Regions from separate parts of the Chryseobacterium sp. Chry.R1 genome, predicted to be linked through region 2. Evidence: riboswitches for the same ligand, from Rfam matches in the RefSeq annotation. Region 2 holds a riboswitch; each other region holds the start of a gene.

Region 1 (10,931 bases), 1.6 Mb from region 2:
AATTCCCTTTGTAAGCGTGCTTACGTTGATTTGTCCATTACTGAACTGAGTAGGAATAATTTTTCCGGAAGCATCATATACTACCGTATTCAATACTTTATCCTGAGTTTTAATATTAAGAACATCTGTCGCAGGATTAGGATAAATTCCCAATTCAAGCTTTCTAACATCCGCTGTTCCTAATGTAGACAAATTAGCATTTACTACAAGTGATTTTTCCACAAGCTTTCCATTTGAATTAAAGCTTATAACAACTGTAGAAGTTCCCGTACTTTGCGGTGTTAATACCAACTCATCATTTGTATTAATCACAGCATTTACAACTCCTGAATTACTATTGGACTTTACAGTTTTTACAATAGCTAACGAAAGGTTATCAGCATCAGAAACCATTGTTTTAAGGTCGATGGTAGTCGTACTGTTCACAGTAGTTTGTGATGGGAATGTACTTTGTACAACTGGAGCAATAGTATCCGGGAACACAGTAACCGCAGGGAACCAATAATAATCATTTAATATTTTAGTATTGGTAAGAGCTCCTGTACTACTGAATGTATGTACCCAGTTTTTCTGATAGTGTGCTCCATAACCACTTTCTGTTGTATTCAAAATCAATTCATCCGTAACAGGATTTACACGCAAAGCAGCTCCATAAGGAATCTGCTTGTAAGTTCCCGTTTGTCCTGGAATTGCGGCAAAGCTTTCGTTAAATGTTTTATTGGTAACATCAAATTTCACAATCTGGCTACCCGAAGAGAATGCATTAATTGAGTTGATCCAGTACAGCGAATTTTGTTTGGTACTATACGTCAATCTTCCGGCATACCATGCTCCCCAGTCTCCAATGTATTTGGTGGTAGGAATAGCATAATCTGTTGTTACAAAAGTAGTAGGATGGATATTCACCAATTTCTGTTGCTGAATCGCCCAAACACTTCCATCTTTAGCCTGTACAATTGAATAAAATGCACCTGCAATAGTCTGAACAACAGCGTTGGTATTCGGGTTGATCACAAGAATTCCCCCGTTTTGTGTCACAGCAAATACATATTGTGATGTACGAATCATATTCCCAATCTGGCCTTTACCATTAGTTTCGGGCACTAAAGTTCCAACCTGCAAATTATCAATATCAAATAAAAAGATTCCGGTAGTGGTCCCAATATATCCCTTATGTTCATTGACACCCAGGAAAAACCTTCCGTCTCCTCCTCCAATAGTATTAAATCCAGCGATCTTTTGCATGGTAGTGGCATTCGCTACAACAAGTCTCCCTCCAGGTGTATATTGTGTATCACCCCCATCAGCAGCCTGTTTCGAAATAAAGTAAAACTTATCACCATAGATCGTTCCATACTGTGTAGTAGCTCCGAATGCTTCATTATTATTTTTGTCACTATATATCCTATAGTTGATCTGTCCATTATTATTTACAAAATTAACAGAGCCATTGGTATGCCCGTACCAATCTTCATTCACCATAAAATAGCCATCTGTAAAAGTTGCCGGTGAAGTATAAGCCGATACTGGTGTTAATGTTGTAGAAATCGGCTGATCAACCATTCCCGGATAAAAATTCCAAAGATCCCATGCTCCGTTTTCTAAAGTACGGCTGCTGGCACCTAAACTAGAATATCCAAAATCGGTATCTGTAGGATTCTTCACCCAATAAGACCAGTATCCGGTAGTCCAGCCAGACTTCCAGTGATCATTAGCCGCATCTATCGCTGTATAATCATCGAAATCATATGCTGTCGTATTGATGATACCATTTAAAGGATACAATGGATATGTTACATTGTTATTCTTGTATAATCCATTGGTCCCTTGTCCGTTCAGATCAAAACCAAGTCCTCCGATCGCTGTTCCGAAAGTAGTTCCCTGATACAGCAAAGAATAAAAACGGTGGTCCGCTTTAGCAATGGCCTTTAGCATATCCTCTCCTGTAGCATTTCCATCCCACTTAAATCCCCAAACTAAAGCATCAGGATTTTTTCCATCATTCCATTGGACAACAAAAGCCGCCTTTTTAGAACCCGTCCCCACCCAGTACTGAATATCAGAAAAACTGGTTACGGTAGTTGTTGTTTTCAGCCCATTTTTATGTACTGAATTTTGTTTGATGTCATTTCGGGGCACGCCCTGAACTGTGACCTGTGCATTCGTGAAAAATGCAAAGAATAACAGTAATGTTAAAAGATAGATCTTTTTCATTTTTAAATAAATTTATTGTTGAATTTTATTTTATGTATAAATCGTACGCTCCTGCTACTTCCGTAGACACTTCTCCCAGCCAGCCTGCTTCCTGATTGATTCCCGTATGCACTTTTACAAAATCGATCCCCGGAAGCTTTACATATTTTCCGCTCTTATCTACAGCCCAGGAAATATCAATATTGGATGCCTCATCATTATTCGGAGCGTTATCCGCGTATCCAAAGTCATATGATTTACCAATCCAATAAGACCCATTTCCACTCTGATCGTAAAAATTGTTTTGTAATTTAGTTCCTGACAAGCTGTAAGAAGCATCAGAAATCCATAAAGGGAAATAGCTGTGGTCATGGAACCCGTTTTTGGTTTTAAATCCGGTATTTCCCTGGTTATCCTGCCATTTAATATATTCGATATCAGTTTGCCATGGCTCACTTCCGGGAACAGGAAGTTTAGTTTCATTGGGTTTGAAATAAGTGATGCTGTAATTCTTTACGGTTGTATTTTTAAAATATTCGCTTCCAGCAATTTCGTACCACTCATTATCATCAGGTTTCCCGTTTTTATTTCTGTCATAAGCCACCATAATAATTCCCGGCTCACAAGAACCCGAACGTGGATCGTTAGCATTATTTCCCCAGAAAGCATTTCCAAGAATCTTAAAATCCCGGCCGTTCATATTTGGAATCGTATGATCAAACCCAAAAACAACATAGCCCCCGAATCCTCCTAAACTGATCAATGTGGAATTTGAGCCTATTAAAGATTCCCTGGCTTTTTGCAACATAGTATTGGCTGTATTTCCAGCAAGATATTCAGGAATTTCATTGGTAAACTGTCCTATTGCAGGGCGGAAATCCAGTACACTGGCAATATATTTACTGTAGGAACCCGGCTCCTTATTTACAATAATGGTAGATTGATATGTTTTCACATTTCCATTTTGTTCTATTTTCAGTGTCAGTGGATATGTTTTCGCGTAAGGGCTGATAAAATCGAGTTCGGATCCTTCAGAAATAATGGAATCTTTAATACTCCAGGTCAGTTTACCAGGAACATTTACGGGAATATTCAGTACCTTAAAACGATTGATCGTATAAGACTCTTCCAATCCCTTAAATGAAGACTCTTCATCTCTGTCACTTTTACATCCTGACATTCCGGTTAAAAGAAATATAACCAGTACAGCAGGTATTATTTTTAAAATTTTTCTGTCCATATCTAAGATTCAGTTATTTATACAAAAAGGTAAAGTGAGCCGGAATATTCCCTCCTTCCGTTTTCCATTTGAAATGACCACTTTTATTAAAGCAATAGACAAATCCCGTGGATACATAATTCCTCGCATCGGTAATATAAATATCCTCAGTAATGGGATTTACAGCAATTCCATAAGGAGCCTTGATTGCATCTGCATATTCCTGATCGATAATTTTATCAGAAATCACCTGTTCGGTCTTTACATCAATAATTCCAAAAGTTTTAGTGTAAGAATGGGTATTATAATTGAATTCATTTCCATAGTAATAAAGCTTATCATTCACAATGGTCATTTCACTCACTGCGAGATGAAAATCTTTTTTCACTGTTCCGGTTGCTGCATCCACGAGGAATAAACTTGATGGTACATTGTAATAATCTCCTCTTGAGCTTACATACAAATCCCCGTAATTATCTTTTTTAAGGCGGTGAAGGTTGATTGCAACATTTATTTTTTTACTTTCTGTAAATGTATTGAGATCGATCACAGAAACAGTTTTATCATAATTTGGAACCATATACCCTCCTGAATTAGCAACAAAAAGCTGGTTTCCCACAATCTCAATTTCTTCAGGCTGATATCCTACGGTAACTTGTCTTTGAATGGCAAGGGAAGTCGTATCAATCTCCACAACTTTTCCTTTAGGAGAATTAGGATTAATATCAACCGGCCCAGCGTAACTGCTGGCATAGGCTTTTCCATCTTTGAATTTAATGTACCTGCAGTTTTGTAACTGGATTGTTTTGATTCGCTTTGCTGTTTTTGCATCCAGCACCTCGATTTTATTGGATACATTCACCACAACATACAATTTACCTCCGTAAATCTGAATATCATTTCCCACATCGCCTAATTCTTTGACAACATTGGGATTAATTTCTGCATAAATATTCCTTCTGTAGTTTCCTGTTGTATAATCAAAAAAATCAAGTGTGCATTTATTGCTCCCCATATTTCCTTCATTCAAAACATAAAAACCTTTGATTGCAGTATTTTCCGGTTGTGTAAGACCCGTCTCAACTTCTTCTTTCGGAGTGTATTCATCTGTTCTGCATGACAGTAATGAAAACGCAATGAATAAGAACACGTAATAGCTTATTTTTTTCATAATGTATAGCTTACAATAAGTTTAAAATTTCTTCCCGGCATTGGATAGTTCCTTACTACATCATAGTGCTGATTCAAAGTATTATTGACCTCAAAGCTTACCTTGAACTGGTGAGAATACCAGTTAAACTTTTTCTGAATCGATAAATCGTGCGTATACCAGGGTCTGATGAGATTATATTCAATATTGTTTTGTTGTGCATCATAACGTTTCCCCGTATACATAAAGCTATAATTAAAGCTCCACTCCTTATAATCAGCCATCAAAGTAAAAGTTCCTGAATGCCATGGCACATAAGGAATCTGATCTCCATAATATGACTCTCCTTTTTCAGTAAAATCGCGTGCACTTTGGTAGGTATAGCTCAACAATGGCTTCAATATTACTTTCCCAAGGTCCAGCTCAGCCTGTATATTCACATCTGATCCTATGATCTGAACATCTCCAAGATTCGTCATCATCCATCTGAAAAGATTGGTTGTGGGTACTGCAATGATCTTATTTTCCACTTTGTTATAATACCCGTCTGCCTTGAAGTAAATACTTTTCAGAACCTGATGGTCGTAAGTCTTCTGATAAGTAAAACCTATGTCATATTGATTGGTAAGTTCAGGTTTAAGAAAAACATTCCCGATCATAGTATAGTACAGGTCATTGAAAGTCGGCATTCTAAAAATCCTTTTATAAAATGCTCTCACTGTTAAATTCTTAAAGGCCAGTGGCTGGTAACTCAAAAATGCAGAGGGTGTCCATTCACTCTTATCAGGCGACTTGGAATTACGTTCAACATTCTCCCGAATAAAAGTGCCTAAAACACTTCCAAGAAACTTAAACCGGTTCCATTGGTAAGTGGTTGCAAAAGCAACCAATGAGGTATAACGTGTGGGAAATGAGAAAAGCTTAAGATCGGAATCCAGATTATTATACTGGAAATCAACATTAGCACTAACATCCCAGTTTGGTGTAATTGAGTAGATATTGGAAGATGATAAATATAATTCTCTCTGGATATATGTATTATCTGTTTTTAAAGCTGTTTCAGCTACATTTACCGTATCCATATACCGGGTATAGTCGTAGGCAAATTTAGCTTTGAGCTGAGTCTCAAATTTTGGAAATATTTTTTTCCTTAGGTGAGCCTGAACAAAATAATTTCTATCAAGTAATTTTTGTCCTTTCGGATCAAAACCATTATTCACAATTGCTGAGGGAATCCCACGATCTGAAATATATCCGTAGCCCCGGACATTCCAGTCTCCATTATTCAGATTTCCCTGCAGGCTGGTCTCAAATCTTTTGGCAGTAATATAAGAATCATATCTTGTTGCAATTGTATCATTGGCTATAGTACCATCGGGGTGTTTTTTCTGGTATTTGTATTTATATTGTCCGTCACTCTGTATAAATTCGGAGCTGAAACTTGCGGAAATTTTATCTGAAAGCTTTTGCTCCAATCGAAATGACGGGTTGAAAAGATCGATTGAGCTGTTTTTTATTCTAAGTACAAGATTTGTTTTTTTATTTCCGGAGAAATAAGGAGTCTTGGGTTGGAGATAAATTGAGCCGGAAGATCCAAAATCTTTTGCAGGCTGAAAGATTTCACTTTTCTGTCCGTTGTATAATGAAATTTCTCCGATATCATCCAGCGAAAACTTTCCCAGATCGATAACCCCGTTTTGTGCATTTCCCAATTGAATCCCATCATAGAAAACACCGACATGCTGGCTACCCATGCTTCGGATATTAACCGTTTTCAATCCGCCAATTCCACCGTAATCCTTGATCTGTACTCCCGAAAAATAGCGTAATGCATCGGCTACGGACTGGCTGTTCAACCTTTCCAGCTGTTCTCCTGAAAGAGTTTGAGCGGGAAGAATTTCTTTAAAATCTTTTTTATAAATGGTAACCGGAAGGATCCCTTTTTCCTTTATACTATCTCTTGACTGAGAAAAATAAAGCTGGTTAATTAGCACAAGGATTGTGATAATTATTTTTTTAGTTGTAAAAGTAAATTTCGGTTCCATTAGCTCATTGAGAATAATCTTGACACTAATGGATATAAGAAAGCAGCAATAACATTGTACAGCCATAACTGCACAGAAGCATTGTTGTCCTTAGCTTTATTCCACGAAAGCATCAAACTTTAATCTTCTGGCAGGTCTTCTGACTTACTCCATTTTTGAAATCCTTCCCATTAAAAACAGTGGATATATACATCAAAAATTTTGGTTTAGAGTTTACAGCAGCGGGTCTGTTCCGGATTTACACCGGATTCCCTTTTAAAAGCCTTTTACAGCTCACCAGATTCCGGCAAAGATAGAAAATTCTTCTTAGAAACAATATTATACTTAATAAAATGATTTTCAACAGAATAAAAACAAACATTCCATTACATGAGTAACGGAATGTTCATTTGATTTTTATATCCCAAAATTAATAAACACACTGAATCTGGATTTAGCTTCAATGTTTCCACCCGCTAGGTTTGAATAGGCAGGAAGCATCAGTTCACTACCCAGGCTCCATTTACTATAAGAAAGTTCAAAGCCTAATTTTCCATATAAAGCACTTCCGGCAGTATCCGGTAAGGCTTCATCAAATTGCTTATTCCTATCATATACTTCTCCCTGTAATCCGGCTTTCCCGGAAAAGATCATTTTTTTGTCCGCATGAAGCTGATAAAATCCGGTAGCTGCATAGTTCCATTGGTTTCCAAACTGATAATACTTCTTATTTTCACCTTTAACAGCATAATCCGTATTAACAATTACCGCAACTTTGTTCTTTTGGTATTTATAGTTCACAACCATCTGGTAATCCCAGCTTCCTGTTCCCAATTGGAAACTCGGATTCACTCCCGTAATTCCTTTTTCATCAAATCTTCCTAACGGAACTTTTATTCCTAATCCTCCATTTAATTGGTGAGATGCATCTTTAGAATTGATCAGCTGATAAATACCCATTACATTCAGATCCCCTATTCCATTAATTCTGATGTCTCCCTGCATTGTTTTTTTTTCATGAAACTGAAAAGGGAAACTCCCGTAAACACTCAGCTTTTTCGTAATGGGAACTTTTCCCCATAACTGGACGGTATTGAAGTACTGATCCTGGGTGAGATCATTCACAAAAAGGTTTTCTTTGGCTTTATAATGCTGTGCAAAATATTTTATTCCTATAAATTGAGGATTAAGCAAAGACTCAAATCCTGATGATCCATTTCCTGCAGCACAGCCACAAGCATCACAATCATCATCAAAAAATTTGCTGGGGTTAAAGCTATTTTCAGGAATATACAAACTGTCTCTTATGGGTTCTGCATAGGCTATTTGGCATAAAAATAAACCCAATACTATTAAAAAAATGTTTTTCATGTTTGATTCAAATTTATTCTGAGAATTTTGGGTTGGTAACAAAGTCTTTATCAGATAGAGTTTTCAGGAAAGCAATAATGGACTGCTTCTCCGCACTGTTCATTGTGAGTCCGATATGTCCGTTTTGTTTAAGCAGCGGATCAAGGTTAGGATTGTCCTCTACATTATCTGAGTAAAAATTAAGAACAGCATCCAGGGTATAGAATCTCCCGTCATGCATATAAGGTGCTGTATATTCCACATTTCTTAAGCTGGGTACCCGGAATTTCATCCAATCTACCTGATCTAATGTTACCCTGTAACGCCCGGCATCCTTAAACTGACTATTGTAATACATTCCTGTATTGCGGAAACTTTCATCCGTAAACAATTCTCCGCTATGGCATGAGGAACATTTCTGCTGGAATAGTGCCATTCCCTTCATTTCCGTTGTAGTAAAAGTTGCTTTTCCCTTCTTATACTGGTCATACTTAGAATTAGCAGAAATCATCGTTACCATGAACTGTGACAAAGCCTTCAAAACCCTTTCCCCTGTAATATATTCATCACCATAAGCGGCTTTGAAAAGATTTCTATACTTACTGTCGGCATTTAATTTAGCAATCACTTCAGGCATTGAACTATCCATTTCGTTTGCGTCGGTAATAGGAATAATGGGTTGCTCATTAAGGTTATGAATTACCCCGTCCCACATATATCGTTTTAAGAATGCCATATTCTGGATAGGAGGGGCATTGCGTATTCCGATCCTGTCATCCACGCCATGGCTCACATTATGCCCATGGTGCGTAAAAGCATTTTCCTGTATATGGCAGAATCCGCACGAAATGGTATTATTTCGGGAAAGCCTTCCTTCGTAGAATAATTTCCTTCCCAGCTCTACTGCATTTTTGGTGACCGGATTCCCAGTTTTATCAAACGTCATTTCAGGAAAATAAGCTGGAAACTGTAAGTTATAAGCCTCATCCTTTTCCAATGGCTCAATAACCTCATCTGAGCACGATATGATATTAAAAAATGTAACAATAATCAATCCTGCCTTCAGAATATTTTTAATCTTCATCATTATGAACGTGGTTTACGGTAAACATTTTAGTAAGGTTGTTGGTTACACTTACCAAATGCGGACTCGACCCCATCATCATATCGTTAGATGTATTCAGGGTAAGTTTTGTGTCACCACTCAGATACTGATTAAGATCGGCCAGAATATGAATCGACGGTCTTATTTTTCCGGTCACTCTAGCCGTTGTTGGGAGGTCTAAAGTAATTTCCCGGTATAAATCAGGAGTATTATTAGCCGCTACATTTCCCATATTTCCCGTATGATTCATAAACTCCTTCTCTGCCGCAGTACTTCCGTATTTTCCTTCCAGTTTTACAAAAACATAGCCCGCAGCCCAGGACCAGGACATTCCTTTTGTTTTAGCTTTATTCCAAAACTCTGCCTGCCCGTCCATTCCCAAGAGATAAGCATTCTGGCTGATTCCCAGACCGAACTTCACTTTTTTATAATTGTTTTTAGGAATTCCGGTAAGGTTTACATAAACGATTCCTGCTACGGCATCTGCCTGGTCTATGATAAAGGCTCCTTTATCAGGATTATTTTCATTGTATTTAAATTCTTTTCCGGATTCATCAATCAGGCTGATATTACTTATAATATATTTTAAAGTAGAAAACTGGTGTTTTTGTCCGCTTGAAGAAGTTTGGGTTGTCTGATTCAAAACAATACCGCCAAGGTTATTGAATCCGTTTTCAAACTTTATCTGTAGGTTTCCCGGTGTAGTATCCTGTGAATTATCCCTATCGTCATTACTTTGACATGATGAAGCACTAAGTAATATAAGGCCAATAAACAATAGAGATAAAAATTTATAAATTTTCATTGTTGATTTTTTTAAATTGTATTTGTTTGAATAGAAATAAGCATCGAATGTTGAAAACATTCATTTTCTCAATCCCAATAGGCATAAAAGTTTTAGCACTTTAGAATTATAAAGTGAATCATGAAACAATTATGAAGAACACATGAGTGTGGAAAATCTGTAATTTTCGCAGTATGTGAACTTTAACAATTGGTGATAAGATGTATAAACAACTTTAAAAAACCGGCGGCCTGAAAATATGTTTCAGGAAAAGAAAAGAGTAATTCTTTTGATAAATAAAAGTAAAATTGTGATCGTATGTTAGATCTGTGTTTTTTATTTCTGTTATTTCCGGAAGGATGTAAATATCAAGAATTTTTTGTCCGGAATTTTTTCCCTTACTCAAAGGGGCTGTTTCTGTATCATTGGTTTTAGCGAGTTCTTTACTCAAATAACATTTACCATTACAATTCAGCTCTGGTTTGTTTTTGTTAACACAAAGGACCTCAACAATATAATCATAATTTACAGCATATTCCATGATGGGGATCAGAGGTCTGACCACCATATAGAGGGTAAGGAATATGCTGCAAATATAATTCATGATCTATTTTTTGCTCAGTGCATTTTCATATCTCTTACTTACCTCTTTCCAGTTTAATACATTCCAGATCGCGGTAAGATAGTCAGCTCTCTTATTCTGATATTTTAAATAATAAGCATGCTCCCAAACATCAATTCCAAGAATTGGAGTTCCTTTTTCTTCTACAACATCCATTAAAGGGTTATCCTGATTAGGAGTTGAAGAAACAAACAACTTTCCGTTCTTATCCACAGAAAGCCATGCCCAGCCGGAACCAAAACGATCAGCTCCTGCCTTGCTCATTTTCTCTTTAAAGGCATCAAGACTTCCAAAAGTTTCTGTAATTGCTTTTAGTAATTTCGCAGAAGGCTGGGTATTTTTCTCAGGCGTTAACATGGTCCAGAAAAGTTCGTGGTTAAAATGTCCTCCGGCGTTGTTTCTGATCGTTGGACTAAGAGTTGAAACTTTAGAAAGGATCTGGAATAAAGTCTCTTTTTCCTGAGGTGTTCCAGCAATTGCCTTA
Region 2 (10,931 bases):
TTCGGAACATTTTCTACGATGAATTTTGCAATTTCCGTTTCCAGCTCTGTAGGAGCACCAAAGGAAAAACCTTTTTCTGCCTGTAATTTAAGTTCTTCCAATACCTCAGGATGGGTGTGTCCAAGAATAGCGGGTCCCCATGAATTAATGTAATCCACATAGATGTTGTTATCCTCGTCTGTTAGATATGCACCTTTTGCAGACTTCATAAAAACGGGAACACCTCCCACTGATTTGAATGCCCGTACCGGAGAATTTACTCCGCCCGGAATGTATTGATATGCTTCATTGAATAAAGCTGAACTTCTTTGATATCTCATGTTACGTAAAGAAATGCGCCTCTCGGCGCATATATATTTTATTATTTAATTTCTCGGCTTTTTATCTATCAGATAAATCAACTGTCCAGGCGAAGGTTGTTGCCCTTCATCCATTCTGTTTTTTGCGTATAGCTTGTGTAGTTTGATCCCGAATTTCTGCGCGATGTCGTGCATATCTTCACCAGACTCGGCTTTATACACGGCCGTATTTCCTGTGGAATTTTTAGATTCAAGAAATACGATATCATTTTTCTTTAAAGCAGTTCCTTCTAATTCGTTCCATTTGATCAATCTGCCTTCGCTAACCTTAAATTTGTTGGCAATGTATTTTACATCTGTATCCTCTGGAATAACGATATATTTCAGTCCGTCATTAGGATGGCTTTTTATCAGTATAGAATTAAGGATTTCAGCTTTTGTTTTAATTCTTTCCACCCTTTTCTGCTGTTGTGCATAAGAAGTCTGTTTATAAGGCACATTCACTGTAACAGGATCTTTTTTTGCCACTTTAGAAGGTTCTAATTGTGCCATGAAAGTTCTGTCATCCTTAAGGTTCGGATATAAGCTTAGTACGGCATAAAGAACCTCTTTGGAATTGGTATTGTCAAACTCATACAGTTTATATCTTTCAATTTTACCAATAAGAATGGAAGCATAACGCGGATTGGTTGCATATCCTGCTTTTTTTAATCCGTACGCCCATGCTCTGTAATCTTTCATATCCAGCTTGAAAAGATTGGTGTAGTACTTTCTTGTTGAAAGGAATATGGAATGATCTTCATAAGACTGCCTTGGATCTTCATACACACGGAAACATTCGTTCGGAGCATCATCCGTATGCTTCATTGTTTTCCCTGTCCAGTCTTCTTTACATTTTATCCCAAAATGATTTTTCCCTTCCAGAGCCAATCTGCTTTGCCCTCCCCCTGTTTCCAGAAGCCCCTGAGCAAGCGTAATAGAAGCAGGAATTTTATATTTTTCCATTTCTTCTACTGCATATTGTGCAAATTTCTGGATGTATTGGTCTTCAGTAGCCCAGGTCTGAGCTGAGAATTTTGATAAAACTAAAAGGCTTACGAGTAAGAAAAGTCTTTTCATGTTTTTCAATTTTTACTTTATATAATTAATTTTCTATTTTGTTTTTCTAAAAGCAAATTTGCGCCTTCAATTCCCTGCAAACCGCCGGTATGGAAGCATAAAATTCTACTATTCTCAGGAAAATATCCATCTTCTATCAGTTCAAAAACCTTCTGCATCATTTTCCCTGTATAAATCGGCTCCAGCGGAATCTGGTATTTCTCTTTAAAATCATTTATAAAACGGATATTCTCATCCGTTATTTTCCCATAACCTCCAAAATCAGAATCTATTAGATGATAATTTTTCTTCAAGGTTAATTGGGCTATGGTATCCTCTAATGAAGAATCACCAACCACCTTAAATCCTATAACCTGCTGATTATCTTCACAAAAATTAGAGATGCCGGCAATTGTTCCTCCGGTTCCAACTGCGGTGCAAAGATAATCAAAATCTTTTGTTTCATGATTCAGCATCATTTTCACGCCACGAACGGCATCTTCATTGGTACCTCCTTCGGGAATGATTAGGGCATCCGGAAATTCATGCTGCAAAAACTCAGATAATTTTTCTTTATTACGATATTCCTCACGCGAAACAAATTTCAGATTCATTCCATTCCTGAATGCAAAGAGAAGTGTTGGATTATCACGCCATTTTTTAGAGAGTTCTTCTCCTCTTATAATTCCAACTGTACGAACTCCTGCTAACTTCCCTATCGCTGAAACTGCTGAAATATGATTAGAATAAGCACCGCCAAAAGTGATGATGAGTGGATTTTCAATTCGTTTTTGAAGATAGGTATTAACATTATGAAAAAGTTTCCAATACTTATTCCCGGAAATCAGTGGGTGGACAAGATCTTCTCTCTTAAGAAAAAGACTGATATTCTTATCCATCTTTATTTCATCAATCGGAATAGGCTCTGCAGGAATCTGTAAAATCATTTTGTTTTAAAGTAAGACTGAACTAAGGGCAAAATTACCATTTTTAAATCTTATCTATCTGTACTTCCAAAAACTCCAAAGTTTTCTGCTCTTAAGATAACCTCCATCATCTTCCATAGCATAGGCTTCTTTTTCAAATGAAATACTCCGGTAAGCCAGATAAGCATCTTTTAACCTGAAAAAGTGATAGTAATATTCTATAACATAAAAGATATAAAAGAAAATAATCAACAGTTCCAGTTGTTGTCTTAAATGAATTTTTTCGTGATTGATCAATACATTATTTTCCTTATCTTCGGGTTTTCTTACGAAGATAAAAGGAAAAAGAGCAATACCATTAATTTTTAATTTTTTTAATGGTTTTTGGCACACAATTATCATAATAACAAATATAAAAGTTTTTGATCAAGATTTAACTTATGGCTCATTTTGACATCAAAGAACATGAAGACTTCTACTATAACGAACAGGGATATAAAGTCTTTACAGAAAAGTTTCATCTGAAGCGAGGATATTGTTGTAAGAGTGGCTGTAGACATTGTCCTTACGGATACGATAAAAAGACTGATACATTCATTAAAAACGATAAAAAAAATAAATAAAATGAAAAAATATATTTTTATTTTGTTAGCTGCGGCTACTTTAGGTTTAACCTCCTGCAGCCCTTTTCAGGTTCGTTCTGACTATGCCGAAACTGCTAATTTCACTTCTTATAAAACATACAAAATAAGAATTGATGATTTGAAACTTAATGATATTGATAAAGACAGGGTTTTGAATGAATTATCAAAACAGCTGCAAAGCAAAGGTCTTTCTTCTGGAGAAAATCCGGATCTTATTGTTAATGTAAAAGCTAATCATAAAAAAGTAACGGATATCAACAGTTATTCACCATACGGAATGTGGGGATGGGGAGGACCTTTTGGATGGGGTATCGGAATGAACAGAACATGGACCAGTAACTATAATGAAGGAGCATTAATTGTAGACCTGGTAGATACGAAAAGCAATAAGCTGGTTTGGCAAGGTATAGGAAGCGGAATATCTGTAGACTCACCAAGAGCTAAACAAAGACAGATCCCTGAAATTATGGCGGAAATTATGAAGAACTATCCTCCACAAAGAAAATAAAGATTATTTTAAATCAATTATACTGAGCCAATGCATGATTTTGCATTGGCTTTTTTTATTAATTTGTAGTTCATCACGGTAGTTATCTTATCAAATATATACCATACATAATATAAACGGCCAAAATTAACAGAAATGTAATTTTTCATTTCATAAAAATGTAGTAATCTTACACCCTAAATTTTATTAAATATGAAAAAAATTATCTTATTTCTTGCTTTAGCAGGTATTGCTAAAGCCCAGGCTCCTGCAGGATACTATTCTTCTGCCAATGGATTAACAGGAGCTGCTTTGAAAACAGAACTCAGCTCCATTATTACCAATGGTCACCAGGACAAAGGTTATGGAGGACTTTGGACCGGATATAAAACTACCGATATTGATAAAACTTATGAAAACGACGGATCTATCATGGATATTTATTCCGAGAAGCCCAATGGCGCGGATCCGTACAACTATACTCCGGTGACGAATCAATGCGGAACTTATTCAGTAGAAGGAAATTGCTATAACCGTGAACATATTGTACCACAAAGCTTGTTTAATGAAGCATCACCGATGGTTTCAGATATCAACTTCATCAGAGCTACCGATGGTAAAGTAAACGGAATGAGATCCAATTATCCTTTCGGAAAAGTAGGAACAGCAACATTTACATCCAAAAATGGATCAAAATTAGGAAACTCCGTATCCTCAGGGTATTCGGGAACAGTTTTCGAGCCAATTGATGAATTCAAAGGAGATGTGGCCAGAATGATCTTTTATTTTGTAACGCGTTATCAAAGTAAGCTTTCTTCTTTCTCTTCAGGTAATATGCTAGGAAACACAGCTTTTCCGGGGTTACAAACCTGGGAGCTTAATGTTCTTTTAGCATGGCATAATCAGGATCCTGTTTCTCAGGCAGAAATCTTAAGAAATAATGCTTCTTATACTTATCAGGGCAATAGAAATCCTTTTATTGACAATCCTGCTTATGTAGATCAGATCTGGGGATCTCAACAACCATCAAACGATACTCAGGCACCTACAACAGTTACGGGCCTTAGTGTTTCAGGTAAAACATCAAGTAGTGTATCTCTTTCATGGACTGCCTCAACGGATAATGTTGGCGTTTCCTCTTACGACGTTTATATGAACGGAAGCTTAAAAACCAATGTAGCTTCAACTTCTGCAACAATTTCAGGATTGAGTTCATCCACAACTTATACTTTTTATGTAGTAGCTAAGGATGCGGCTGGAAATACATCTTCCGACAGCTCAACAGTTTCTGCAACTACAGAATCCGGAGGAACAACGAATCCAGGTACAGATTGTGTCAATGAAAATTTTGAAACCATTCCTACGGGAAGTTCATCAAGCTATTCTACAAGAACATGGACCAATGGTGGAATTACCTGGACTGCAACAGATGCAAGAACCGATCAGACGATTTCCAATAAGGCGATTACTGTTCGTGATGGTTCTTTAAAATCGAGCAGCTCAGCTAATGGTATCGGATCATTAACGGTAACTACTCAATTAAAATTCAGCGGAAGCGCAGGAACCTTTAATGTTTTGGTAAACGGAGTACAGGTGGGAACAATTCCTTACAGTGCAACAACTGCAACCACAACAATCAATAATATTAATGTTTCCGGGAATGTAGTAGTGACATTGGATAATAATTCATCAAGCAATCGTGTAGCTCTTGACAACCTAAGCTGGACTTGCTATTCCGGAACAGGAAAGCAAAGCAAGAGTATCTCTTCTGATGTTCAGCCTGAGTCAAAAGATTTACAGGTTTATCCTAATCCCATTTCAAATCAGGAGATCTTCATAAAAGGAGAAACTCAGAATATTAAAAAAGCTGAGATCTATAATTTGCAAGGAAAAGTAATGCAAACAATTAACAGCCCCTTCAAAAACAGCAGGAATTCAATTAAAATTAAAAATCTTGAGCAAGGTATCTATATCTTAAAACTGGATAATTCCAGTCTTAAGTTTATCGTTAAATAAGCTTTCAGGATTTTATTTAAAATAAAAAAAGCCTTCTCTTTATTAAGAGAAGGCTTTTTATTGGTAGTTTAAATATCAGGGAATCAAGACCGCTCTGCCTTTGATTTTCCCTTCTCTTAGCCGGTCATAAACCTCATTAGCCTGATCGAGCTTATATTTTTCAATTTCAATATGGATTTTCTTTTGTCTGGCAAGTCCTACAACCTCCATCAGTTCCACCCGGGAGCCCCAGTAAGGATTAGTCATACTTACCCCAAATGGCAATCCGGACATATTGTATTGATAATGTCCTCCTCCCAATCCTACAATGGTAAGGTCTCCGTCAAGGCTTACAACCTTAGTTCCCAACTCAATGGTCGAAGTTGCTCCAACAAAATCCAATACTACTTTAGCCTTTTTTATTCCGGTAATCTTTTTGATCTGTTCTGCAGCATCAGCATCTTTGGAATTAATGGTGTAAGAAGCTCCAAGCTCTCTGGCAAAGGCCAGCTTATCTTCTGTGACATCACATGCAATAATTTCAGCTCCGCTGATCTCCCGTAAAATCTGAAGTGCAACATGCCCTAATCCCCCAACACCGATCACCACCACATACTCATCTGCCATCAACTTATCCAGTGACCTTTTGATGGCTGAATACGGGGTTAAAGCAGCATCGGTAAGTGGTGCAGCTATAACGGGATCGAGATCATAAATAGGAACCAATAAACGGGACGATGGAACAAGCATATATTCTGCCATCCCGCCATTCAGTCCTAATCCTCCACCATACGCCATTTCTGACTGATGGTCACAATAGTTCTCTTTTGATTGCTGACAGGGTTTACAATGCCCGCAGCCCCAAGGTCCATAGACTAAGACAGCATCCCCTTTTTTATATCCTTTGACATCTGAACCGATTTCTTCAATCCATCCCGCATTCTCATGTCCCAAAGTAAAAACAGAACCTGAAACTGTACCTTCATCTATAATATGCAAATCCGAATGACAAACACCGGCACCTCCAATCTTTAATAATACTTCTTCTCCTGATGGTTTTGGGATTTCCATATCATCTACAACACGGACATCTTTATGTCCGAAAAAACGTACTGCTTTCATATAATTAATATTTGAAATTTATATACTTCAATTTACTAATAACATACTGGTTTACATGAATAAATACCATTAAATAAATCATGTTTCCGATAAAATTCCCTATTTACATATCATATTAAAGAAAATTACAAACAACCTACCAACAAAAAATGACCGCAAAATTGCGGTCATTCAGTTCGATCATATCATTAAAGTTATTTTCCCATATTTTTAAGCTGATTAATCTGCTCCATATATCCGTCCCAACCGACAGTAGAAAGGACAAAGATCATATAGGCAAGACTCAGAACTCCTATAATCAGACCAATGATGCATAATATTCTTCCTGTTTTAAGGTTATCATAGTCTGAATATACTCCCGGATTCTGAAGATACAGCGCATTATCTTTATTGTACAGATTCATTCCGATTAATCCACAGATTACACCTACAATCCCGTTACAACAACAGCTTCCGAGGATAGCGACGATTCCTAGTACTAGTACGGTTGTCGCGTTTGGTAATTTTTGATTCATAGTTAGTTATTTTAATAATTTAATGTAATGTTAAAGGATGTTTATAAAAATAAGAAACCACCATGATAATTGAATTAATAATGGCTAAAAAAACCAGTATATTACCATAGCTTCTTTTTTTATCAATAAAGTTCACTCCTACCATAAACAAAAAAAGAAGTAAGGTGTAGACCGCAGGAAACATATGAAAAGCCTCTGAAAATTTTCCTTCAAAGACTAAAACAATTGCCCTTTGGGTACCACAACCAAAACATTCAATTCCTAAGAATTTTTTACTTGGACAAGGTAGCATAAAATCTTCAATCTTCATTTCCTGAACTTTTATTTTGGTTTCTAAAATTAAGAAGAAATTTTAGCTCTTAGATATTGATGTGGGAAAAAACAGTTTTCATTCATTTCAAAGGATCCCTGAACTGCAATATATGGATTTCTAAGAATTTCCCTGGCTACAAAAATAAGATCGGCATCACCCTTCTGTAAAATATCCTCAGCCTGCTCTATTTTTGTGATCAAACCTACTGCTCCCGTCTTCACTTCAGCTTTATTTTTTACCTGTGATGATAAGGGGACCTGATAACCTTCAAAGACAGCAATCTTTGCTCCATGAATATTCCCACCACTTGAAACGTCCACTAAATCCACCTTATGCTGCTTCAGTATTTTTGCAAGCTCTACACTGCTTTCGATATCCCATCCATTTTCAGCATATTCTGTTCCTGAGATTCTCACAAACAATGCAGTATTATCATTCAGTTCATCGTTTACCGCATCTACTATTTCTATTAAAAATCGTATTCTGTTTTCGAAGCTGCCTCCATATTCATCTGTTCGTATATTCGAAAGCGGAGATAAAAACTGATGAACTAAATATCCATGCGCTCCGTGGATCTCTATAATATCAAATCCTGCTTTCACAGCTCTTCTTGCAGCTTCTTTAAAATTCTGAACCTGAGTTTTGATTTCTTCCAGCGTCAGAGCGTGTGGAATTCTTTCTGTAGGATGATAAGGAATCGGGCTAGGTGCCAGAGTTTCCCACCCCTCTTCCACTGGAATTTGAATATTATTCCAGGTAGAGCCTTTTCTTCCGGCATGTGCCAGCTGGATTCCGATTTTACTCTCAGAATTGGAGTGGACAAAGTTGACAATCTGCTGAAGTTTTTCAGCCTGTTCGTCATTCCATATTCCCATACATTTATTAGTGATCCTTCCCCGGGGTTCAACACCCGTTGCTTCAATCATTATCAGTCCGGTACCACCTTGTGATCTGCTTCCGTAATGTACGAAATGAAAGTCATTAGCCATTCCGTTTTCACTTGAATACATACACATAGGTGACATAACCCATCGGTTAGAGAGTTTAATATTTCTGAATTGTATCGGAGTATATAACATTGTCTATTAATTTTTGAATTTTACTAATGAAGAGGAAATAATCCCGGGTTGCCCACGTGATTAAAAAGAACTAATTTTACCTCCCCTTTTTAGGCTCCAATAAATATATGAAAAAAGATATACAGATCGGCTACGAATATTTTAAAAATAGCTCTGAACTGAACGATATAGAAAAAAAACTTTTCGAAAGAGCAAAACAAGCCCGCGAAAATGCTTATGCCCCTTATTCCCAATTTTTGGTCGGGTGCTCCGTATTACTTGAAAACGGAGAAGTATTTTCCGGTAACAATCAGGAAAATGCAGCTTTTCCATCCGGACTTTGTGCTGAAAGAACAGCTCTATTCTGGATAGGTGCAAATTTCCCTGAGGAAAAGATCAAAAAGATTTTTATCGTAGGAGGCCCTAAAGAATCTTCTGAAAAAACACCACCGATTCCCCCGTGTGGCGCCTGCAGACAAAGTCTTATTGAATACGAAACAAAACAAAAAGAAAATATTGATCTTTATTTTTCCAGTATGAATGATGAAATCGTTAAGGTAAATTCGATTAAAGATCTATTGCCATTTTACTTTGACTCGACGTTCTTGTAATCGTGAAACTCTCAATTCTGAGGTTCTGGGAAACGTTATTTTTTCTGCAGACCATTGTTTTGATTACAAATTAACAGATACGACTGAGATTTCTTTTTAAAAACTTATCTTTGCAAAAATTTTGGTTTTCAAGCTATTGAAATAATAGGGAATTGGGTGAAAATCCCAGACTGTCCCCGCAACTGTAGATCGCAATTAAAATTTCTATAATAAACCACTGTGAAAACGGGAAGGTATAGAAATGCGAAAGTCAGGAGACCTGCCAAAATGATAATATCAAAAATATATTGCTTTCGGTGGAAAAGTAAAATAGTATGAAAAAAACCTTAGTACTGCTTTTATCGTCATCTGCTTATTTTCTTTGTCTGGGACAAGAGAAAGCAATCGATACCGTTTATATTTTTGACAATCAGATGAACAAGGTAAAACTTTTTCATAAGGTTACTCCCATTACTCCTCAGGATGCTGAAAAGAATTCCACGAATCTTTCAGAACTTTTACGCTTCCAATCCAGTATTTATATCAAGGAAAACGGACGAGGTGCAGTTTCTTCGCCTTCGTTCAGAGGAACCTCTGCTCCACAGACAGCCTTTGTTTGGAATGGAATCAATATCAATTCGATATTTCTTGGTCAGGGAGACATTAATAATATTCCTCTTTTCGGATATGATGAGATCGGAGTGAAAGCCGGTGGCGGAAGTGTAATATACGGAAGTGGTGCAATCGGCGGAAGTATACATCTCAATAATAATCTGGATTTCAATAAAGGTTTTAAAGCCTCCCTGTATTCTGAGGGTGGATCATTTGGTACTTTTAATAATTTCGGAACGGCCTCCTACAGCAATGAAAAGCTGAGTTTTAAAGTCTCAGGAAATCATTCGATCAGTCAGAATGATTATAAAGTCGAAGAAAAAAACTATATTAATAGAAACGGCAAATACTTTAACAGTACGTTTAATGTTGGAATCTCCTATAAAATTGCGAGACATCAGACGATCTCATGGCAAAGTCAGTTTTTTGATTCGACACAGAATTATCCGATTTTTGTAGAGAATGGCAACCGTACAAAATACGAGACACAAAGCACCAGAAGCTTACTTTCCTGGGATATTACTAAAAATAAATTTTCAAATAGCTTAAAAGCTGCTTACACAGAAGAAAATTTCCAATATTTTGGCAATTATAATGCCCCGAAGACCAGTGGTTCAACAGGGAAAAATTATATCTTTAAAAATGATTTTAATTATTTCATCGTACCTGAACTTAATGTCAACATCATCACCGAATTCCAGGTAAACAAAGGTGAAGGGTATCAGCCTGATCTCCAAGGTGTAAAAACTGAAGGAATTGGTAATGTAAGTAGAAATGTAGGCTCTTTAGCGGGATTAATACGATATTTTCCGACGAAAGATCTGCGTTTTGAAGCTGGTGTTAAAAAGGATTTTGTGGAGAATATAAGCTCACCATTGCTTTACTCATTCTCAGGAAAATGGAGTCCGGTACAATGGTATAATCTTGGAGTAAATGTATCCAGAAATTTCAGATTTCCAACATTCAATGATCTGTATTGGAATCCCGGAGGAAATCCAAACCTAAAACCGGAAAGGTCTTACCAGATGGATATGGACCATGAGTTTAAATGGGGTAATTTTAAACTTGCATTAAGTCCGTATTATCTTTATATATCGGATAATATAGTGTGGTTGCCGACAGCTTACGGATATTGGTCACCAGTTAATATCAATAAAGTGAAATCTTATGGTTTAGAATCACAGATTACTTTTGATAAACAGCTTAAAGAACACCATTTTAGATTTAATATAGGATATACACTTGCAAAATCCATCAATCAGGAAACTAAAA
Region 3 (10,931 bases), 730 kb from region 2:
TAGATTAAAATAACAACCTTAATTAACCGAAAAAGCGTATCATTTTTGATACGCTTTTTTGATTGTTCCCTGTGCTGCCAACAAAATTTTAAACTCTATTCTCCACAATAAAAAAGGCTTCCAGAATAAACTGAAAGCCTTCGCTTTTATTTTATGCAAAAAATTAATCTGCCATGGCTTCACCTGACTTTCTGTAGATGAAGTTTCCGTAAATGTGTCTTCTTGCAAAACGGCTTGGTGAATCAGCATTTACCATTTTAATAAAGGTGTTTCTTGGTACTCCCAGGTATTCATACATCATTCCGTTTAAATGCTGGATCTTCAGAACCTGTTTCTCAAAATAGAAATCGTGAATATTAGATTTTGTAGTTGTTTCTACATATTCCTCTTTATACTTTTCCTGTGTTTCCGGGTTAATGCTCACCAAAAAGTGGTAGGCTTCAATCACAGATTTGCTTTTTTCTTCAGCTTCCAGTTTCCCGGCTTCATCATTGATGAATTTATCAGGATGAGAATCTTTCATCGTATTCCTGTAAATGGTTTTTAACTCCTGTAATGTTACTGTTTTATCTACCCCAAGAAGCTTTCTATGTTCACCAACTCTTTTCATATTTATATATTTTATTGATTTTAAGGATTCTATGTAATTGTTATATCCATAAGTATGAATGAGTACAATGCTATTTTAGATTCCATAGTATAATCCTTTTTTTGGGGTGCAAAATTAGGTAATTAATTCCAGAAAATCATAACTTATTCATTATTAATTTATTTGAAGCTGTTTGTTATAATAAGAAGATAAGGAAAAGAATTAATAATCTTCATTTTTTATCATATCTAATAAATCTTTGACATTTTTAAACCCGGGAAGATCATTATTATTTTGTTTTAAATCAAAAAGTTTAGTTTCTGTTTTTACTAATGAATTATTTATTAAAGTCTCACTTGTATATTTTGCTAGGTCAGGTTGAGAATCATCATAATAAATTGTGATTTCGCGAATTATACTTTTTTGTGGATTTTTATGATCTTTTATATAATGATTGGATTCAGATTTTAAAATTCGAATAATTTTACCATTACTATCTTTAGTTATTTGATGGAGAATCCTATTGCACCTACATTTCTGTTTTTTTTATTTTTTATTAATCCAGATCCCTCGACAAGTTTGGTGGGATAATCTTTTGAATAAACATCAATAGTATCCAAATGGCTGTAGTTTTTATGTTTTAGTTCTTTTGACTGACCTAGTAATGATCCTGAAATTGTAATTAAAATAAATAGAATTTTCATATTACTTCTGTAGTTTGGAATTTACAATTTTAATAATTCTAACAGTTCCAATTAACTGAGATTCTTCAAATCTTAAATCCCTGCTGTTTTTAATTTTCTTTGAAAATATTCCTACGGTAAAATATTAACTTCTGCATTTACCAAGTTCCCATGAAAATATAGCTCCTAAGTTTTAAATATAACAAAACATAAATATATGATATTTTGTTTTTCGTGATAAAAATTTCCTACGAATTCTTCTGTAGTCATTGATTTATTTTATTAAACAAAAAAAGCAGAAGCTTACGCCTCTGCCTTACAATATAAAAAAAATAATAATCAGTTCTATTATACTTTCTCAGTCGAATAAGCTGCAGCCACTTCTTTCGAAGCTGCTACCATAGCGATCAATGCTTTTTCTGTTTCCTCCCAATGACGGGTTTTCAATCCGCAATCCGGATTTACCCAAAGCTGTTCTGCCGGGATTACGGCTTGTGCTTTTTTCAGCAATGTGACCATTTCCTCTTTTGATGGAACTCTTGGAGAGTGAATGTCATATACTCCGGGGCCGATCTCGTTTGGATATTTAAAGTCTGCGAAAGCATTTAATAACTCCATTTGGCTTCTTGAGCATTCTATCGTGATGACATCGGCATCCATATCGGCGATATTGTGGATAATGTCATTAAACTCGGAATAACACATATGAGTGTGGATCTGTGTAGCATCCTCGACACCGCTTGCGGAGATTCTGAAAGCTTCTACAGCCCATTGAAGGTAATTTTGCCATTCTGCCTTACGCAAAGGAAGACCTTCTCTGATAGCTGGTTCATCGATCTGGATAATTCTGATTCCTGCTTTTTCAAGATCGTTTACTTCATCACGGATTGCCAAAGCAATCTGCTTACAGGTGGTCGAACGAGGCTGATCATCACGTACAAATGACCATTGAAGAATGGTTACAGGGCCGGTCAACATTCCTTTTACCCATTTTTGGGTTAATGACTGGGCATATTGCGACCAGTAAACCGTCATTGGCTGAGGCCTGTGAACATCTCCATAAATAACCGGTGGTTTTACACAGCGGCTTCCGTAGCTTTGAACCCATCCGTTTTGAGTAAATGCAAATCCTGCGAGCTGTTCCCCAAAATACTCGACCATATCGTTGCGTTCAAATTCTCCATGTACCAATACATCAATTCCGATTTCCTCTTGCCATTGGATGGTTCTCTGTGTTTCTTCTTTAAGCAGCTGATCATATTTCTGGGCAGTCAGGTCTCCTTTCTTGAATTGAGCTCTCCAGCTTCTTACTTCTTTGGTTTGAGGAAAGGACCCAATTGTTGTTGTCGGAAATAAAGGAAGCTCCAATGCCTTCTGCTGTGCTTCTTTTCTCACATTAAAAGGACTGTTTCTCTGTGCGTCACTTTCTGTAGTTACGGCAATACGGTTTTTCACATCCTGATTGTGAATCAGTGTTGAAACTTTTCGGTTTTCAATAGCTTTTTTATTTTCAGCTAATTCCTGTAAAGTATTGTAATCCGGGTTTTCTGAAGCTAATTTTTTTAAGGTAACAATTTCATAAACTTTTTGCCTGGCGAAAGCCATCCATTGTTTGATCTCCGGAGATAGTATATTTTCATTTTTCTCCAGGTCAAGATCGAAAGGAGAATGAAGTAATGAACATGACGGTGCAATGAAAACTCTTTCAGAACCTAATGCAGCAATAGCTTTTTTGATGAAAACCAGAGACTGATTGAAATCGTTTTTCCAGATATTTCTTCCGTCTACGACTCCTAATGAGAGGATTAATGTTTCAGGAATTGCATTGATGACCTCATCCAATTGTTCCGGGGCTCTTACCAGATCAATGTGTAGTGCATCAACAGGTAGAGTAGTGGCCAATGAAAGGTTATCTTTTAACCCATCAAAATAGGTGGTCACAATGAATTTAAGGTTCGGAAACTGTTTGGCAATTTCAGCATAAATGTTCTGGTAAACTTCTTTTGCTTTCTGATCAAGGTCTAGTGCTAAAAACGGCTCATCCAGCTGGATCCATTCTGCTCCGTTTTTTTCAAGCTCTTTTAAGATCTCGACGTAAACCGGAAGAAGATTTTGTGCTAAATCCAATTTATCAAAACCTTCTTCTTTTTCTTTTCCTAATAATAAATAGGTTACCAATCCAAGGATAACAGGCTTTGTATGAATTCCTGCTTCCTTCGCTTCAATAAACTCATTGACGATTTTATGGGAGAATAATTTGAATTGCTGATCTTTTTGGAATTCTGGAACGATATAATGATAATTGGTATCAAACCATTTTGTCATTTCCATGGCTGTAATATCGTGTCCTTCTTTCTGATAACCTCTGGCCATAGCAAAGTAAAGATCTAGCTCATTTGATGTAATATCCTGATAACGGGAAGGAATAGCTCCAACAGATAATGTCATGTCCAATACCTGATCATAAAAAGAAAAGTCATTGGATGGAATCAGATCAATTCCTGCTTCTTGTTGTAGTTCCCAGTTTTGCTTTCTGATCTTTTTTCCTGCCTCTAAAAGTTCCTGTAACGATGTTTTACCTGCCCAATATAGTTCGCAGGCTTTTTTAAGTTCTCTGTTGCTACCGATTCGCGGATAGCCAAGGATGTGTGTTTGCATTTTCTTTAAACTTTTAATTAAATTTTGGTTTTAAAAGTTCTTATAATGCTTCATGACGCAATCGGGAAATAGTTTTTAGCAATAGAGAAGATACAATATAGACGTAATTTTTCCAGTGAGGGATAGTTTGTTGAGTAGCCTGAAATTAATTTTCATAAAAAACATTACGTTTAAACTCAAATAAATTCTGAGTTTAAAACCCAATTCAATACGTTCAAAAGTATCATCTGTATGACCAAAAGCTTCAGACCGCGAAAGCATTGTCAATTCGGAACAGGCAGGTCTCCTGACTTGTAACAGTTTTTGTCATCCTTCCCGCTTGTGGCAGTGGATATTCGGGGACAAAAACCTCTGTTGTGTTACTTACAGTTGCGCGACAGCTCGTGATTTTCACACGATTCCCTATTAATCTACCTTAAGTAAAACCTTTTCCGTTTGATGAAGTATGTTAAAGAACAAAATAGGGTGTAAAGGTATTAATTTAAGATGTTTAATTGGCGTAAATGCAAAAATTAAGGATATTGTTTTGTTTGAATTGAATTTGTGAGTTATTTATTCTGTAAATTTGAAAATATAAATCGAAAAAAGAATATTATCCTGTGGAAAGACTAGACGATAAAGACCTTCAATTGTTAAGAATCCTTCAAAAAAATGCAAAATTGACCGTTAAAGAATTGGCAAAGGAAATTAACCTTTCTCCATCTCCTGTTTTTGAGCGTGTTAAAAGGTTGGAGCAGGAGGGTTATATCAAACATTATGCAGCTGTCTTAGAAGCTGAGAAACTGAATCGTGGTTTTACAGTTTTCTGTCAGGTTAAATTAAAGATCCACGACAGGTCTGTGGGAAATGATTTTGTACAGGAAATTACACTGATAGACGAAGTTGCGGAATGCTATAATATTTCGGGCGATTTTGATTTCCTTCTCAAAGTTCAGGTACGCGATATGAAACACTACCAGGATTTTGTATTTAATAAATTAGGTTCCGTCGACTCGATAGGTAGCACACACAGTACTTTTGTAATGGCAGAAGTGAAGAATAACCATGGAGTTACTATATAGAGTACATCTCTTATTAGATTTTTTTTCCTCTGATCCTGCTTAATGATACAGACGTGATACCAAGATAAGATGCAATATAATACTGAGGAACCCGGCGGAAAATCTCGGGGGATTGCTTTATAAGCTCATTATATCTTTCCTCTGCAGAATCTTTTATACGGGAAATAAAGAGCTTCTGATATTTAAGTAAGCGTTCCTGTAGATAGCTGTAATAAAGTTCCTTGCTGTCCGGATTATTTTCAATTATTTGTCTGAAATCCTCAATAGAAGTGCTGTATACAGTACAGGGTTCTATCGTTTCGATATTATAAATACTTGGAGAATTATAAAACAAACTTTCCCACGACGAAATAAAGTTTCCTTCAAACAAAAACTGAAATGTAATTTCCTTACCGTCATTATTAAGCCAACCTCTGGCAACTCCTTTTTTGAGATAGTAAAATTTACGTGCCATCTTACCTTCTTCCGTTAGCAAGGTTTTGTTGGGTAATTCTTCCTGTTCAAAATTACTAAGGATTTTAGCCAAGGCGTTTTTATCTGGGGACATGCTCACGAAGATTTTAAATATAATTACTCACTTCAATCAGGTTCTGATCAGGATCCCGGAAGTAGACGGACCTTATTTTGCCTGTTGCCCCGGTTCTGATAACAATACCCTCGATGATTTCGATGTTTTTTTCTTTAAGTTCTTTTAAAATATCATGTACATCTGTTGTGGCAATAAAGCACAGATCTGCAGAACCGGGAGTAGCATGTAGTGCCTTTGGCTCAAATTCATTGCCTTTCTGATGCAGGCTGATTTTTTGGTTTCCAAAAGCAAGCGCTTTCCGGTTATCTCCGAATGAGACCGCTTCAAATCCCAGGATGTCTGTATAAAAAGAGATGGTTTTTTCGATATCAGCTACCGTTAGAACGATATGATCAATGTTTTGAATTTCCATGGTTTTGTTTTTAATGTAAAAAGATCAGAAGGTAAGATTTCTCTGATCATCGGTTATAATGCACAATTATAGACGGAAAAAATGGTAAGAAAAGCAGTGAAAATATTATTTGGGATGTTGATATTTATATATCATCCAGTGCTATTTTCTAGTACCATTTATATAGATTATCTCAGGCTTTTTTCCGTCTAAATCCCTTTTATTCCGACCAAAAATACCTATTTCAATATCATTTGGGTTTTTATTCTCAATTTCAGAAGGGCTTACATAAGTATACATTCCATATCCGTGACCTGAAACGATCCAACCCTCAGTTTTATTTAGGTGGATAGTCCCAAAATCTCCTGCCGGCCCACCTGTAAATACAGGCCCAAATTCTTTCATTTGATTTATTGCTTCATCTTTTACGCTTTTTATAGTGTCAGCATTATCAAAAATAATATATGTGCCATTTTTAAAAAGAACCCAATCCTGAAATTTGGGGTTTATTGCCAATTTAACATTCTTAATTAATTCAGCCTCACTCATTACATTACTATTTTTGCTTTCTTTTGAATTAGGTTTATCACTACAACTTAGTAAAAATGAAATTATAATTAAAAGGAAACCTTGTTTCATTGATTAGTATTAATTGATGTTTAATCTAATCTCTGCTGCTGCAGGTAGGTCAAAGTTGAATTTTTAACAAACTCTTCCATAGAAGTTTCTTTATCTGCATTTTTATTCGTCAGTTCAAAAAGATATTGAATTAAATTGCCCAGTTTACTATCCTTGCAGGTCACTCTGAATCTTTTGGCCTTTGGGCTGGATTCGAGGAACGTTAGTTCTGTGGTATTGCTTAATTTTACATTATTGACATCGAAACCGGCACGGGGATTTTTCTGAAGACGCAGAAATCTTTTCTGGGTTTTGTCGGTACTTTCCTCTATGAATTTTTCCATTTGATAATCGGTCAGGAGTTGCGGATAGATAAGTCCTTCCCGTAAAATTAAACTTGTTAGTTTATCCGATTTATCATAGAAAATGGTTTTATCATCAAATTGTATCTGATTATCTTTTACAACGATCTTTCCTTCAAATTTGTTATAAGTCTTCTTTTTATAATCATTTTTGAACTGCTCGGTAAGTGCTTTTTCCTTAATGCTTACACTTTCCTTTTTTTGACCAAAGGCAGCTAATGATAATGATAATAAGATAATTAATGAAAATTTCCGTTTCATATTTTTAAATTTTAAGTGTACTTCTCACATCCTTTTCGGGAAATTCTAAGGCTAAGAAACCAGGAATGAAAAATACTTATTTTATTTTAAATTCAGTTTTTATGATATTAGTTTTTTAGCAGCAAAGATGATGCTACAAAATATTTTTTACACGAAGATATTGAAGGAGCATGATTGTTTTTGCATCTTTGATCTCCCCGTTATCGATCATTTGCAATGCTTCACCGAAAGATAACTCCAGCACTTCAATATCTTCACCTTCTTCTTCAAGGCCACCACCATCTGCTATTTTCATTTCTTTAGAATATTCCGCAATGAAAAAATGAAGAATTTCAGTTACTGACCCCGGAGACATATAAGATTCAAAAACTTTTTCTACCCTCGAAATCTGGTAGCCTGTTTCTTCTTCGGTTTCTCTTCTGATACAATCTTCAGGATTGTCATCATCCAGTAACCCTGCACAGGCTTCTATAAGCATTCCTGTTGAATTTCCATTAATAAACGTAGGTAATCGGAATTGCTTTGTCAGAATAACCGTATTTGTATTTTTATTGTAAAGCAGGATTGTGGCACCGTTTCCTCTGTCGTAAGCTTCTCTGCTTTGGATTTCTACTGATCCGTCGTTTTTTATCTTTTCATAGGTAACCTTTTTCAGGGTGTACCAGTTATCTGATAAGATTTCAGTCTTTATGATTTTCACTTTACTGTTCTGCATAGGGAATATCTTCTATATGATAATAAATTTTCAGTCCTCTTTCTTGAGCAATTCTTACATCCTCATCAGCTCCTTTGGATGCTCCTTCTATCCGTAATACAGCATCACATTTTTCCAGAATCCTGTGGGCAATCGGATATTGTATTTCCTGCCAGGCTTCATCACCTATCTTTGTTGAACCGGCAAGGTGTATCAGTGGTAATGCCACCCATTCACCGATCATCGGGATATGACCTTTCCTGAAAATAGGTAATGCTGCTGATTCTAGTTTATTCAGATTTTGTTTGATGAGTTTTGGATCATCGTGGGTACCACTTCGGTAAGGTCCGGCAATTAATATTAGCATTATTTTTTATTTTTAAGTAAAATAAAGAAAGAAACCATGTAAAAAAAATAAGATAGTTTAAGAGTATTCACTTTTTATTTTTATTGGTTTTTATGGTACTTAGAAATTCGGGCGTGATCCCAAGATAAGAAGCGATTTGCTTTTGGGTAATACGTTCTGCCGCAACAGGATATTTCCGGATAAAGGCATTATAACGTTCTTCTGAAGACAGGGAGAGATTCTCAATAATCCTGAGCTGTTCCCTGGTATAAGCATTCTGCATCATAATTCTGAAGAATCTTTCAAATTTCGGAACCGTATAGTACAATTTGTCCAGATCTCCTTTTTTCAATTGAAAAATAAAACTATCCTCGAGTGCTTCAATATTCAGCATAGCGGGTTTTTCATTAACGAAACAATACATATCAGTGATCCACCAATCAGGAAGGGCAAACATAATTGTGGATTCTTTACCTGTCGCATCCAAATAAAAAGCACGCAGTAGGCCCGAATGAACAAAGCTGATTTCTTTACAGGGTTCCTGCTGTTTCAGGATACATTCTTTTTTTCTGACCTTCCTTTCGCGTAACAAAGAATTGAAGTAATTGGCTTCATCATCGCTGAGCGATATATGTCGGGATATATTCCTTAAGATTAAGCTGTTATTCATGGTTATCAGATGACCTTTAATTTCTCTGTAATGTACGGGCTAAATTAATATTTATTTTCCAACAAATCCTGTAAAATGCCTTTAAATTGAGAGATTTTGATCGATATAGATCATATCTTACTATTTTCCATGGAGATGTTTTTTCAGATATTTAGACGTTTGGGACTGGGAAGCGGATAAAAGATGTTCTACAGTCCCTTCGAACATAATTTTACCACCCAACTTTCCGGGTCCGGGACCAATGTCAATAATCCAGTCTGCCTGAGCAATAATATCCAGATTATGTTCAATGACGATAAGGGTGTTATCTTTATTCACAAGCTCCTCAAAAAATAAAAGCAACTTTTCATTGTCGATAGGATGAAGTCCGGTGCTGGGTTCATCCAGAACTATAACCCTGGCAGTATGGTTTAATTCTTTGGTTAATTTTAGACGCTGTCTCTCACCGCCGGAAAAACTGTCGAGCCGTTGGCCTAAAGTAAGGTAATCTAAACCAAGTTTGATCAGCAGGGTAAGCTCATGTCCGAATCCTTGTTCGGGAAAAAAACTTAGCGCTTCTAAAACGGTCATATCCATCACTTCAGCAATATTTTTTTTGTGATAATGATATTGAAGAACTTCGGGCTTGTATCCTGATCCCTGACAAACTTCGCAAGGTTGCTCAATATCATCCATAAATGCGAGGTCCACTTTTTCTATTCCGAGACCTTTACAATTGGGACAGGCGCCCTCTCCGTTCCGGCTGAAAAGCTTATCCGAAACATTGTTTGATTCTGCAAAAAGCTTTCGGACCGTATTGGAAAGATTGAGATAAGTAAGCAGGTTGGAACGGCTGCTGGCCTTAAAAACAGATTGATCAATGACGGTTAATTCAGGATAAAAAAGAGGAAGTATTTTATTGATCAGCGTGCTTTTACCGGAACCTGCAACTCCCGTTACAACCGTCATAACTCCTTTCGGAATTTTTATGTCAATATTTTGAACATTAAACATACTTCCGTTTTTTATTTCAATAAATCCTTTTGCTGATCGGGGATTTTTATTGTAATCTGGAATTTTGCTGAAATAGATTCCGGTTTTGCTTTTAGCCGTTTTTAGATTCTTAAAAGTTCCCTGGTACATAATCTCGCCTCCATTTTTTCCGGATGCAGGTCCCATATCTACGACAAGGTCTGCTATTTTAATAAGATCAGGATCATGTTCTACGATCAATACTGTATTTCCTTTATCTCTGATTTTCTTTATAATGTCTACAATATGATCAATATCTTTGGGATGAAGACCAATACTGGGTTCATCAAAAATATACAACAGATCGACAAGACTGTTTCCTAACTGTTTTACCATTTTTACCCGTTGAGATTCACCTCCGGACAGAGTATCTGTCTGCCGGTCCAGCGTGAGATACTGCAATCCTATATCGATGAGATTCTGAAGTTTTTTTTCCAGCTCCGATAGGATGGAAGAGTAGGTTTTGGAGGGAATGGACTGGAGGAATACCAGAAGTTCATCCACTGATAGTGCTGTACAATCGGCAATGTTTTTATCAGCAATTTTACAGGACAAAACTTTTGGATTCAATCTCTTTCCTTTACAGGCCGGGCAATCTTTAGTAATGATTACTTTTTTCAGCGTTTCTTTTCTGGTGATATTCTCTTTTGAGTCCTTTTTTAAAAATGAGTTTTCAATCCTTGGAATTACTCCTTTATACTTAACCGTTTTCCCCCATTCTTTTGAAGGATGTTTAGGAGTGTGCTCTTCAGCATTCAGTAATAATTCCCATTCATTTTTTGTATAGTCCTTTAATTTTTTATCATTGTCAAAATATCCGGAATGAATATATCGGGTCAGCCGCCAGCCACCGGGTTGAAAAGTAGGAAACCGTATAGCACCTTCGTTTAGGGATTTATTTTTATCAAAGAGAGTTTCAGTATTTACCGTCTGTACAAATCCAAGACCTTCGCATTCAGGACACATTCCCTGGGGATTATTAAATGAAAATACATTGGAATATCCCACAAAAGGCTCACCGATTCTTGAAAAAAGTAATCGTAAAGAAGCATAAATAT

The links. A riboswitch is a leader RNA that binds a small molecule or an ion and turns the genes downstream of it on or off. The one in region 2 is predicted to bind cobalamin.
Region 1: linked by a shared signal. The riboswitch ahead of AAEU33_RS03080 (TonB-dependent receptor) and the one ahead of AAEU33_RS10230 (TonB-dependent receptor) in region 2 are both predicted to bind cobalamin.
Region 3: linked by a shared signal. The riboswitch ahead of metE (5-methyltetrahydropteroyltriglutamate--homocysteine S-methyltransferase) and the one ahead of AAEU33_RS10230 (TonB-dependent receptor) in region 2 are both predicted to bind cobalamin.

The regions. Positions count from the first base shown of each region.
Region 1 is NZ_CP151793.1:627,658-638,588, forward strand. Features, by position in the region: gene AAEU33_RS03065 (DUF5074 domain-containing protein) at 1-2,214, opposite strand, end outside; gene AAEU33_RS03070 (cell surface protein) at 2,240-3,433, opposite strand; gene AAEU33_RS03075 (DUF5074 domain-containing protein) at 3,447-4,583, opposite strand; gene AAEU33_RS03080 (TonB-dependent receptor) at 4,580-6,607, opposite strand; cobalamin riboswitch at 6,719-6,903, opposite strand; gene AAEU33_RS03085 (transporter) at 7,004-7,957, opposite strand; gene AAEU33_RS03090 (cytochrome c peroxidase) at 7,971-9,023, opposite strand; gene AAEU33_RS03095 (MbnP family protein) at 9,010-9,846, opposite strand; gene AAEU33_RS03100 (hypothetical protein) at 10,061-10,429, opposite strand; gene AAEU33_RS03105 (superoxide dismutase) at 10,433-10,931, opposite strand, start outside.
Region 2 is NZ_CP151793.1:2,209,492-2,220,422, reverse strand. Features, by position in the region: gene hemL (glutamate-1-semialdehyde 2,1-aminomutase) at 1-320, opposite strand, end outside; gene AAEU33_RS10285 (glucosaminidase domain-containing protein) at 366-1,418, opposite strand; gene AAEU33_RS10280 (pyridoxal-phosphate dependent enzyme) at 1,436-2,344, opposite strand; gene AAEU33_RS10275 (hypothetical protein) at 2,399-2,725, opposite strand; gene AAEU33_RS10270 (DUF5522 domain-containing protein) at 2,764-2,946, shown strand; gene AAEU33_RS10265 (DUF4136 domain-containing protein) at 2,948-3,475, shown strand; gene AAEU33_RS10260 (endonuclease) at 3,668-5,470, shown strand; gene AAEU33_RS10255 (NAD(P)-dependent alcohol dehydrogenase) at 5,546-6,571, opposite strand; gene AAEU33_RS10250 (CCC motif membrane protein) at 6,766-7,086, opposite strand; gene AAEU33_RS10245 (DUF2752 domain-containing protein) at 7,106-7,396, opposite strand; gene namA (NADPH dehydrogenase NamA) at 7,426-8,478, opposite strand; gene AAEU33_RS10235 (cytidine deaminase) at 8,586-9,068, shown strand; cobalamin riboswitch at 9,174-9,350, shown strand; gene AAEU33_RS10230 (TonB-dependent receptor) at 9,383-10,931, shown strand, end outside.
Region 3 is NZ_CP151793.1:2,934,722-2,945,652, forward strand. Features, by position in the region: gene AAEU33_RS13245 (efflux RND transporter permease subunit) at 1-8, shown strand, start outside; gene AAEU33_RS13250 (KTSC domain-containing protein) at 164-610, opposite strand; gene AAEU33_RS13255 (hypothetical protein) at 1,093-1,293, opposite strand; gene metE (5-methyltetrahydropteroyltriglutamate--homocysteine S-methyltransferase) at 1,621-3,930, opposite strand; cobalamin riboswitch at 4,189-4,375, opposite strand; gene AAEU33_RS13265 (Lrp/AsnC family transcriptional regulator) at 4,530-4,991, shown strand; gene AAEU33_RS13270 (Crp/Fnr family transcriptional regulator) at 5,005-5,538, opposite strand; gene AAEU33_RS13275 (VOC family protein) at 5,552-5,932, opposite strand; gene AAEU33_RS13280 (hypothetical protein) at 6,074-6,550, opposite strand; gene AAEU33_RS13285 (hypothetical protein) at 6,571-7,152, opposite strand; gene nudK (GDP-mannose pyrophosphatase NudK) at 7,286-7,867, opposite strand; gene AAEU33_RS13295 (DUF4406 domain-containing protein) at 7,854-8,213, opposite strand; gene AAEU33_RS13300 (Crp/Fnr family transcriptional regulator) at 8,281-8,862, opposite strand; gene AAEU33_RS13305 (excinuclease ABC subunit UvrA) at 8,983-10,931, opposite strand, start outside.